Regions from separate parts of the Microbispora rosea genome, predicted to be linked through region 1. Evidence: predicted binding sites of a transcription regulator. Region 1 holds the regulator's gene; each other region holds the start of a gene.
What was found. The regulator LexA, encoded in region 1, represses DNA repair genes until DNA is damaged. The targets are predictions, from matches to a motif close to TCGAACANNTGTTCGA.
Positions count from the first base shown of each region.

Region 2: recA (recombinase RecA) is a predicted target of LexA. The motif match lies at 1,361-1,376, and genes of this name have one in related genera.
Region 3: ruvC (crossover junction endodeoxyribonuclease RuvC) is a predicted target of LexA. The motif match lies at 1,887-1,902, and genes of this name have one in related genera.

Region 1 is NZ_JBITJO010000002.1:1,008,285-1,011,555, reverse strand. Features, by position in the region: gene ACIBK1_RS11935 (cellulase family glycosylhydrolase) at 1-66, shown strand, start outside; gene ACIBK1_RS11930 (MalY/PatB family protein) at 76-1,170, opposite strand; gene lexA (transcriptional repressor LexA) at 1,258-1,974, opposite strand; gene nrdR (transcriptional regulator NrdR) at 2,408-2,872, shown strand; gene ACIBK1_RS11915 (vitamin B12-dependent ribonucleotide reductase) at 2,992-3,271, shown strand, end outside.
Region 2 is NZ_JBITJO010000007.1:181,439-184,709, reverse strand. Features, by position in the region: gene recX (recombination regulator RecX) at 1-86, opposite strand, end outside; gene recA (recombinase RecA) at 95-1,195, opposite strand; gene ACIBK1_RS28305 (hypothetical protein) at 1,524-1,799, shown strand; gene ACIBK1_RS28300 (ABC transporter permease) at 1,822-2,907, opposite strand; gene ACIBK1_RS28295 (ABC transporter ATP-binding protein) at 2,904-3,271, opposite strand, start outside.
Region 3 is NZ_JBITJO010000002.1:37,525-40,795, reverse strand. Features, by position in the region: gene ACIBK1_RS07665 (YebC/PmpR family DNA-binding transcriptional regulator) at 1-407, shown strand, start outside; gene ACIBK1_RS07660 (GNAT family N-acetyltransferase) at 661-1,848, shown strand; gene ruvC (crossover junction endodeoxyribonuclease RuvC) at 1,959-2,561, shown strand; gene ruvA (Holliday junction branch migration protein RuvA) at 2,558-3,178, shown strand.

The DNA.
Region 1 (3,271 bases):
GGCTTCAACGGCAGCTGGTCCGGCAGCAACGGCGTTCCGTCCACGGTGACCTGCACGGCGAGCTGAGCGGGCGCCTCACGTCAGTGCGGCGGCGATCCTGGACAGGATCTCCTCCAGGATCGCCGCCGACGTCGCGAAGTTGAGGCGGGCGAAGGTGTCGCCGCCTCCGTAGTTCGGGCCCGGGTTGAGTTTGACCCGGGCCTCCCGCTCAAGGAAGTGCGCCGCGCCGGGCACGCCGAAGTCGAGCCAGGCGAGATAGGTGGCTTCGGGCATGCGGTACCCCACCGAGGGGAGCCGCTCGGCGATGCGCCTGCGGTTGCGGTCCAGGATCGCCAGCACCTCCTCGAGCCACGCGTCGCCGTGCCGCCACGCCGCGACCGTGGCCTCCACACCGAGAACGCTGGGCGCCCCGTAGATGTGGGCGGGCTGGCGGCCGAGCGTGGCCCTGGCGTCCTTCGCGCCGATGTGGGCCACCGAGCAGTGCAGTCCGCCCATGTTGAAGGCCTTGCTGGCGGAGGTCAGCGTGACCGTGCGCTCCGGCAGGATCGTGGCGAACGGGATGTGCCGGGCAGGGGCGTACGTCAGGTCGGCGTGGATCTCGTCGGAGATCACCAGAGTGCCGTGCCGGTCGGCGTACGTCGCGATGGCCTCGAGCTCCTCACGGGTGAACGAACGGCCCGACGGGTTCTGCGGGTTGACCAGCAGGAGCACCCGGACGGGCTCACCGGGCACCTCGAACCTGCCGTCGGCCGTCAGCGGCATGGGCACCAGGCGGCGGTTCATCGCGGTGATCGTGGTGAGGAAGGGGTCGTAGGCCGGAACGTGCAGCGCCACCGCGTCGCCGGGGTCGGTCATGACGTGCAGCAGCACCTGGAGGGCCTGGTTGAGGTCGGTGTAGGACCGCACGTGTGCCGGATCGGCTCGCCAGCCGTACCGCGTCTCCATGCGCTCGGCGAACGCCTCCGCCAGGGGCCCGGCGGTGGGCTCCTCCAGCCAGGCGGGATAGCCGAGGTCTGTGGCGGCACGTCTCGCGATCGCCTCCGTGACCGCCTCGGGCACGGGGAAGTCCATGTCGGCGACCCAGGCGGGGATGACGCCGGACGCGGCGCGGGCCCATTTGATTCCGTCACGACGGCGGGCCGCATCCAGAGACAGTGAGTCGAGTTTCACCCGACTCACCCTAATTGCCGGTAAGTGACCGCCTGGAAGGCGGCCGCCGCGCCCCGCGGTGCCTCGTGCCGCGGGGCGCCGGCGCGGCTACAGCTTGCGCAGGACCGCCGTGACCTTGCCGAGCACGGTGGCCTCGTCGCCCGGGATCGGCTCGTAGTTGGGGTTGTGCGGCACCAGCCACACGTGCCCGTCCTTGCGCTTGAACGTCTTCACGGTGGCCTCGCCGTCGATCATCGCGGCCACGATGTCGCCGTTGTCGGCGACCGGCTGTTGCCGCACCACAACCCAGTCGCCGTCGGCGATGGCGGCCTCGATCATCGAGTCGCCGGAGACCTGGAGCAGGAACAGCGTGCCCTCGCCCACGAGCTGCTTGGGCAGCGCGAACACGTCCTCGATGCTCTGCTCGGCGAGGATGGGGCCACCGGCGGCGATGCGGCCGACCAGCGGCACGTAGGCCGCGGTGGGCCGGTTGAACCCGGCCTCCTCCTCGGAGGTGGCGTCCGGGTCCACCCACAGCACCGGCTCGCCCGGCAGCCGGACCTCCAGGGCCCGGGGCCGATGGGGATCACGCCGGAGGTAGCCCTTACGCTGGAGCGCCGTGAGCTGGTGCGACACGCTGGAGGTGCTGGTCAGCTGGACCGCTTCCCCGATCTCCCGCATGGACGGCGGATAGCCGCGCTGCTGGACCGAGTCGCGGATGACCTCGAGGATCTTCCGCTGCCTGGGGGTGAGGCCAAGCGAGTCGCGCCTGCGAACCGCGAGGTCGCTGACGCCATCCGCTTGCTCACTTCGGTCACTCACGATGCCACCTCTCAATCCGTGTTCCTCATGTCGCACAGAGCGACCGTACCGCGATTCAAGATCACCGTCAAACAATTGTTCGATATCCAGCGAAATCGCCGATCTCGCCGTCCACCTCATCGTACGGGAGTTCGATCGATCCCGTGTTCGATTTACCCGATCTTCTCTGGCCGCCGTACGCCCAGGTCAGAAGCCGTACGGAAATCGGCCCGGGAAAGGCGCGCAAAGGGCCTGTTCCGCAACGGCCGGGGCAGTTGATGCGGCCGTGACAGGAGGCGCGACACGCGCGCCGAGCAGGAACTTCCACGCCCGCGGCCGGTTCGACTTGCGTTCAAGGTCGGGCGCTCCTACGGTTGGACCACAACATCTAGTAGTCACATCGGTGTAAGTTCACCACACCTTGTGTTCCGGGATGTGCGTTCAGGGAGGCGATGAAGTGCACTGTCCGTTCTGTCGCCACCCGGACACCCGGGTCGTCGACAGCCGTGCGGCCGAGGACGGGTCGGCGATCCGCCGCCGGCGCACCTGTCCCGAGTGCGGGCGCAGATTCACCACGCAGGAGACCGTACTGCTGATGGTGAGCAAGCGCAGCGGGGTCACCGAGCCGTTCTCCCGGGAGAAGGTCATCGCCGGCGTACGGCGGGCCTGTCAGGGACGCCCGGTAAGCGAGGACTCCCTCGCCCAGCTCGGGCAGCGCGTCGAGGAGAGCATCCGGGGCACCGGCGCGGCCGAGATCGCCTCGCACGAGGTGGGCCTGGCCATCCTGGGCCCGCTCCGCGACCTCGACGAGGTGGCCTACCTGCGCTTCGCGTCGGTCTACCGCAGCTTCGAGACGCTGGCGGACTTCGAGGCGGAGATCGAGCGGCTCCGCGCGGCCCACAGCACGGTCGGCGAGGAGTAGGCGCCTTCCGGGGGACCGGGACGAGGCGGGCGGCGGCGCGCGACGGCGCGGCGCGACGATGTGGTTATAACGAGCGTGGTCGGAGAAGGGGCTCCATCGGGCCCTGGGAGGGGGAAGTCATGACGGAGACCGTGAGCGGCACCGTGTCGGGTGTGGGGGGCAGGCCGGGCAAGCGCCCGCGCAAGGGCCTGAAGATGAAGCGCATCTTCACCACCCCGGGGGTGCACCCGTACGACGAGGTCCGCTGGGAGCGGCGCGACGTCGTGATGACGAACTGGCGGGACGGCTCGGTCAACTTCGAGCAGCACGGCGTGGAGTTCCCCGACTTCTGGTCGGTCAACGCGGCCAACATCGTCACCACCAAGTACTTCCGCGGGGCGGTGGGCACCCCGCAGCGCG
Region 2 (3,271 bases), on a different contig from region 1:
GGCTCCTCGGCCGGCCCCCAGGGCCCCGAGTTCCAGTCCCCCGGCCCGATCCCGCCGTCCGGGCCGAGGGGCTCCTCGTGCCTCATGCCTGTGCTCAGACGTCACCCGGCTTGGGCGCACTGGCCGCCTTGCTGCCCCGGCCGGACGTCGGGGCGGGCGGCGCCGCCGGAGCGGCGGGGGGCTCGCTCGGCGAGTCGAGCCGCGGCCCGACACCGAGCTTCTCCTTGATCTTCTTCTCGATCTCGTTGGCGATGTCGGGGTTGTTCTTGAGGAAGTTGCGGGCGTTCTCCTTGCCCTGCCCGAGCTGGTCGCCCTCGTACGTGTACCAGGCGCCGGCCTTGCGCACGAACCCGTGCTCGACGCCCATGTCGATCAGCCCGCCCTCACGGGAGATGCCGATGCCGTACAGGATGTCGAAGTCGGCCTGGCGGAAGGGCGGGGCCATCTTGTTCTTGACGACCTTCACCCGGGTCCGGTTGCCGACCGGCTCGGTGCCGTCCTTGAGCGTCTCGATCCTGCGCGCGTCCAGCCGCACCGACGCGTAGAACTTCAGCGCCTTGCCACCCGTGGTGGTCTCGGGGCTTCCGAACATGACGCCGATCTTCTCGCGGAGCTGGTTGATGAAGATGGCGGTGGTCCGGGTCTGGTTCAGCGCACCGGCGATCTTGCGCAGGGCCTGCGACATGAGGCGGGCCTGGAGACCGACGTGGCTGTCGCCCATCTCGCCCTCAATCTCGGCCTTCGGCACGAGGGCCGCCACCGAGTCGATCACGATGATGTCGACGGCGCCGGAACGGATCAGCATGTCCGCGATCTCCAGCGCCTGCTCACCGGTGTCCGGCTGGGAGACGAGCAACGCGTCGACGTCGACGCCCAGCTTCTTGGCGTACTCGGGGTCGAGGGCGTGCTCGGCGTCGATGAACGCGGCGATGCCGCCGCCCTTCTGGGCGTTGGCCACGGCGTGCAGGGCGACCGTGGTCTTACCGGAGGACTCGGGGCCGTACACCTCGACGATCCGGCCGCGGGGATAGCCGCCGATGCCGAGGGCGACGTCGAGAGCGATCGAACCGGTGGGGATGACCTCGATCGGGGCACGCGCGTCGTCTCCGAGGCGCATGACGCTGCCCTTGCCGAACTGCCGCTCGATCTGTGCGAGGGCGGTCTCAAGGGCCTTCTCGCGGTCGTTGATTGCCATTGGGTGCCCCCTGAAGGGTGTCGTCTGCTCGGTCACCGAAAAGCTACGGGGTGCCACCGACATTTTCCGGAGCTTCCCGCACACCGCCCCGAGAGGTGGGCCGGGAGCCTGTCGCGCCCCGGCGACCTGACGGCGCGCACCCCGGCGGCGACCAGTCCAATATAGCCGAACGACTGTTCGATCACATGCCGGAACGCCACCAAGCCCGGGAACGAGCGGCGCCCCAACCGTGCCGTTACATTCCCGGGCGTTACTCTGCCGTGGTTGTCAGCGCTCTGACCTGGGACGATCCTTGTAGCAAAGCTGGATCTCCCCGCTGGAGGGCCACGTGACGGGCACCGGCGACTACAGCCGACAGCGTCTGGCCCGCCTTGGGGCGCTCGCCGCGCGACTCCCCGGGCTCGGTCTCTCCGCGCGACTGCTCGGCACGGACGATCCGGTCCTGTCCGTCTGGCACCCGGGCACCGGCAGGCAGACGATCGTCTTCGCGACGCCCACCAAGGAAGGATGGATGTTCCTGTGGGCTCCGGGCGGCCAGGAGAGCGCCGACGACCCCGGCCGCGCGGCCGAGCTGATCGGTCAGACCCTCTCCCGGCCCCCCTGATCCTCCGCGCCTGCGTCCGCCGTCAGCGGACGACCTCGCCCAGTTTGACCCGGGCGCCGGTGCGGAGCACCGCCCGCCGGTAGACGCGGGCCGCGCCCAGCAGGACGGCGACCACGGCCACGACCATGAGCGCTCCGGCGATGAGGATCTCCACCAGCGGCACGTCGACGGCCGCCGTACGCACGGGCATGACCATCGACGAGAACGGCGGCACGAACGACAGCACGCGCGCGACCGTGCCCGCCGGCTCGACGGCGGCGAAGTAGGCCGTCAGGTAGGTGAACATCATGAGCATGGTCATCGGCGTCAGGACGGTGTTGAGCTCCTCCTGCCGCGACACCAGCGAGCCGAAGGCGGCGGCGAGCGCCGAGAAGAAGGCGTAGCCCAGCACGAACCAGACGACCGCGCCGACCACGATTCCCCCCATCCCCGGCGGGAAGTCGGCGGTGAAGCCGGTCGCGGACGACGCCGCCAGACCGGCGATGATGACCACGACGAGGTTGACCAGCCCCAGCGCGCCCAGCCCGACGATCTTTCCGCCCAGGAGCTGCCAGGGACGCACCGAGGTGAGCAGGATCTCCACGATGCGACTGCCCTTCTCCTCCACCACGCCCATCGCGACGAACATCGAGGAGTAGATGAGCAGGAAGAACAGCACCATCACGATCAAGGTGGCGATGCCGGTGCGCACGCCCTGGTAGCGGGCGTCCGCGCCGACCGACTCCACCGTCAGCGGCGTGATCGTGAGGCCGGCCGCCGAGATCTGCGCGTCGCGGTGGACGCTCTCCAGGATCAGACCCAGCCGCTGGTCGAGCTCGCCGTCCGCGAGGACCTTGTCCCCGTTGATCAGGGCCGCGTCGACGTCCCCGTCGACCACGGCCTTCCGCGCGGCCGCCTCGTCCGGCAGCCGGGAGTAGGCGAGCTGGGCGGCGGGCGGGGGCGCCTGTCCCACCACGCCGACGTCGTAGGTGTCGTCGCCGCCCAGGACCTTGGGCAGGAACGCGAGCGCGGCCACCAGGATCGCGCTGACCGCGAGACTGATCAGGTATGACTTCGTCCTGATGCGCGTGCGGATCTCCCGCTGGGCCACCAGCCACAGGCCGTTCATGCCACCGCCTCCCTGAAGATCTCGGCCAGCGTCGGCTGCCTGCGGCCGAAGTGCTCCACCTTGCCCGCCCCGATCGCCGTACGCAGGATGTCCTGGTCGTCGCCCTCCTCGCACAGCAGGACGTCGCGGTCGCCCTCGCGGGTGAGCGCGCCGGGCAGGCGGTCGGCCCAGCCGGGCGCGGCGTCCCTGACCACGACCCGCAGCACCCCGCGGCCCTCCCGCTCGCGCAGGTCGCCGACCGGTCCGTACGCCACCATCCGGCCCGCCGAGATGATGCCGACCGAGTCGCAGAGCTGTTCGACCAGGTCGAGCTGGTGGCTGGAGAAGATCACCGGCACACCCGCCGCGGCGCGGTCCTTGAGCA
Region 3 (3,271 bases), 970 kb from region 1:
TGGCGCTGACGCGCAACGGTGGCTCGCTCGCCGACCCCGGCTCGGTGTCGTACATGTTCAACCGCAAGGGCGTCGTGATCGTCCCCAAGGGGTCGCTGACCGAGGACGACGTGCTCATGGCCGTCCTCGACGCGGGGGCCGAGGAGGTCAACGACCTCGGCGAGAACTTCGAGGTGGTCTGTGAGGCCTCCGACCTGATCCCCGTGCGCAAGGCGCTGCAGGACGCCGGCATCGACTACGAGTCGGCCGAGATGAGCTTCGTCCCCACGCTCAACGTCCCCCTCGAGGAGGACGGCGCCCGCAAGATCTTCAAGCTCATCGACGCGCTGGAGGACAGCGACGACGTGCAGAACGTCTGGGCGAACTTCGACGTGAGCGACGAGGTCATGGAGAAGATCGAGGCCTGACGCCGGAGCCGGGCGCGGGCCCTTGCCGCCGGATCGGCACAGGGCCCTTGCCCTCATTGACGCAGGGCCCTTGCCCTAATCGACGCAGGGCACCGGCCCCATTGACGCAGCGCCCTTGCCTTCATCGACGCAGGGCACCGGCCGCGTTGAGGCAGCGCCTTGCCCCCGTTGACGCAGGGTCTCGGCCGGAGGGCGGCGCGGGGGCGGAAAACCGGTGGCAGCGGCGACCGGAGCCCGCATAGCTTGGCCGGTTGTGGAAATTCGTCATATCACGAGCGACGACCTGGACGCCGTCCTCGACAACCGAAGGCGCGCCTTCGGCCCGCTGTCCGGCGGCGGCGCGGAGACCTGGCGCAAGCTCGTCTCCCCGATGCTGCCCGAGGGCCGTTATCTGGGCGCCTTCGACGGCCCCCGGCTCGTCGGCACGGCCAGGATCAACCCGTACGTCCAGTGGTGGCACGGCCGTCCCCTGTCCATGGGCGGTGTGGCGGGTGTGACGGTGGCGCCGGAGGACCGTGGCAGGGGCGTGGGCCGGGCGCTCACGCACGCGGCCATCGAGCGCTGCGCGGAGCTCGGTCACGCGGTCTCCGCGCTCTACCCGGCCACCACGCCGGTGTACCGGAGCGCGGGCTACGAGCACGCCGGCGTGCTCCAGCGGATCACCGTGCCCGCCGAGGCGCTGCGTACGCTGGGCGGCCCCGGCGGCGCGGCGGGCGGGGTCAAGCTCCGCCGGATGGGCCCCGCCGACGCGGCCGAGCTCGTCGCCCTGATCGGCAGGGTGCACGCCGCCGCCCGCGCGAGCGGGCCGCTGTGCTTCGACGAGCGGACCTGGCGGCTGTGGCTGGAGGACGACGACGACTTCTGCTACCTGGCCGAGGACGGGTTCGTCGTCTACCGGTGGAGCGACGGGGACATCGAGGTCGACAACCTGCTGGCGGGGTCGGAGGCGACGGCCAGGGCCCTGTGGTCGATGGTCGGCAGCGCGTCGACCGTCGCGAAGTCGGTGAAGGCCTTCGTGGACCCGGCAGACCCGATGCTCTGGATGCTGCGGGAGCGGTCGAAGGACGAGGTCAGCCAGACCCGGTGGATGTTCCGGCTGATCGATCTGCCCGCCGCGGTCGAGGGGCGCGGCTTCCCCGCCGCGGTCCGCGTCGAGACCCCCCTTGAGGTGACCGACTCCCCGCGCCCGGGCAACGCGGGCGCGTGGCTGCTGCGGGTGGACGGCGGCGCCGGCTCCGTGACGCGGCGGGAGGCGGCGCGCGGTGAGAGCGCGGACGGGGACGCGACGCGGCTCACGATCGGCGGGATGTCGGCGCTGTTCGCCGGCGTGCCCACGGCCACCCTCCGCCGCGCCGGCCTGCTGAGCGGCGGCTCTGCCGACGCCGACGACGCGCTGGACGCCGCGTTCGGCTGCGCCGCGTACATGATCGACTACTTCTGACGCGCCCGCGCGGCCGCTGATCGCGATAGAGTGACCGACCGAACAGATGTTCGGCGCAGCGGTGGCCGCGCCGCCGGGATCAGGGAGGCGTGCCGGTGCGGATGCCCCAACTGCGGGTGATGGGCGTGGACCCGGGGCTGACGCGGTGCGGTCTCGGCGCCGTGGAGGGCCGTCCGGGCGCCCCGCTGAGCCTGCTGTCGGTCGGGGTGGTCCGCACCCCGCCCGACGACGACATCGGGTCCCGGCTGGTCGTCATCGAGGCGGAGATCGAGCGCTGGCTCGACGAGATCAAGCCCGACGCGGTCGCCGTCGAGCGGGTCTTCGCCCAGCACAACGTCCGTACGGTCATGGGGACGGCCCAGGCGTCGGCCGTCGCGATCGTCTGCGCGGCGCGGCGGGGGCTGCCGGTCGCGCTGCACACGCCCAGCGAGGTCAAGGCCGCGATCACCGGCAACGGCAACGCCGACAAGAAGCAGGTCGGCACGATGGTCACCCGGCTGCTGCGGCTCGACGCCATGCCCAAGCCGGCGGACGCGGCCGACGCGCTCGCCCTGGCCATCTGCCACGTCTGGCGCGGCGGCGTGCAGCACCGGCTGGCCGACGCTCTGGCCAGGGCCCGTTCCGGGGGTGCGGGCCCCGCGGCCTCTGGTAGGACTGGGAGACCCGGCGACGTCGCGGCCGGGCGTCCGGACCGGGGAGGGAGCACGCGGTGATCGCATCCGTTGCGGGGCAGGTGGCGGCGATCGGAGCCGACAGCGCCGTGGTCGAGGTGGGCGGCGTCGGGATGCTCGTCCACTGCGCCCCGGGCACCCTGGCCGGGCTGCGCATCGGCGAACCCGCCCGGCTGTCCACCTCGCTCGTCGTCCGCGAGGACTCGCTCACGCTGTACGGCTTCGCCTCCGATGACGAGCGGACGGTCTTCGAGCTGCTCCAGACGGCCAGCGGGGTCGGGCCGCGCCTGGCCCTGGCCATGCTCGCGGTCCACGCGCCCAACGCGCTGCGGGTCGCGGTGGCGAGCGCCGACATCAAGGCCCTGACGATGGTGCCCGGCATCGGCCAGAAGGGCGCCCAGCGCATCGTGCTCGAACTCAAGGACAAGCTCGGCACCCCGGCGGCGGCCGTCGACGCCGCGATCAACGGCGCGGCGGCGGCGCCCGTCTGGCGCGACCAGGTCCACTCGGGGCTCGTCGGGCTCGGCTACTCGTCCAGGGACGCCGACGAGGCGGTCGCGACGGTCACCGCGGAGGCCGAGGCGGAGCTCGCGGCCGGCCGCACCCCGCAGGTGGCGGCGCTGCTCAAGTCCGCCCTGCGCGCGCTGAGCGTGCGGTGACCTCGTGACGGGCCGCGCCTCGCCCGCCGTGCGGGGCGCGCGGCGGGCGAGGCGTTCGTTGAAAGTTTCACCGGGAATCGGACGGGTCCCGGC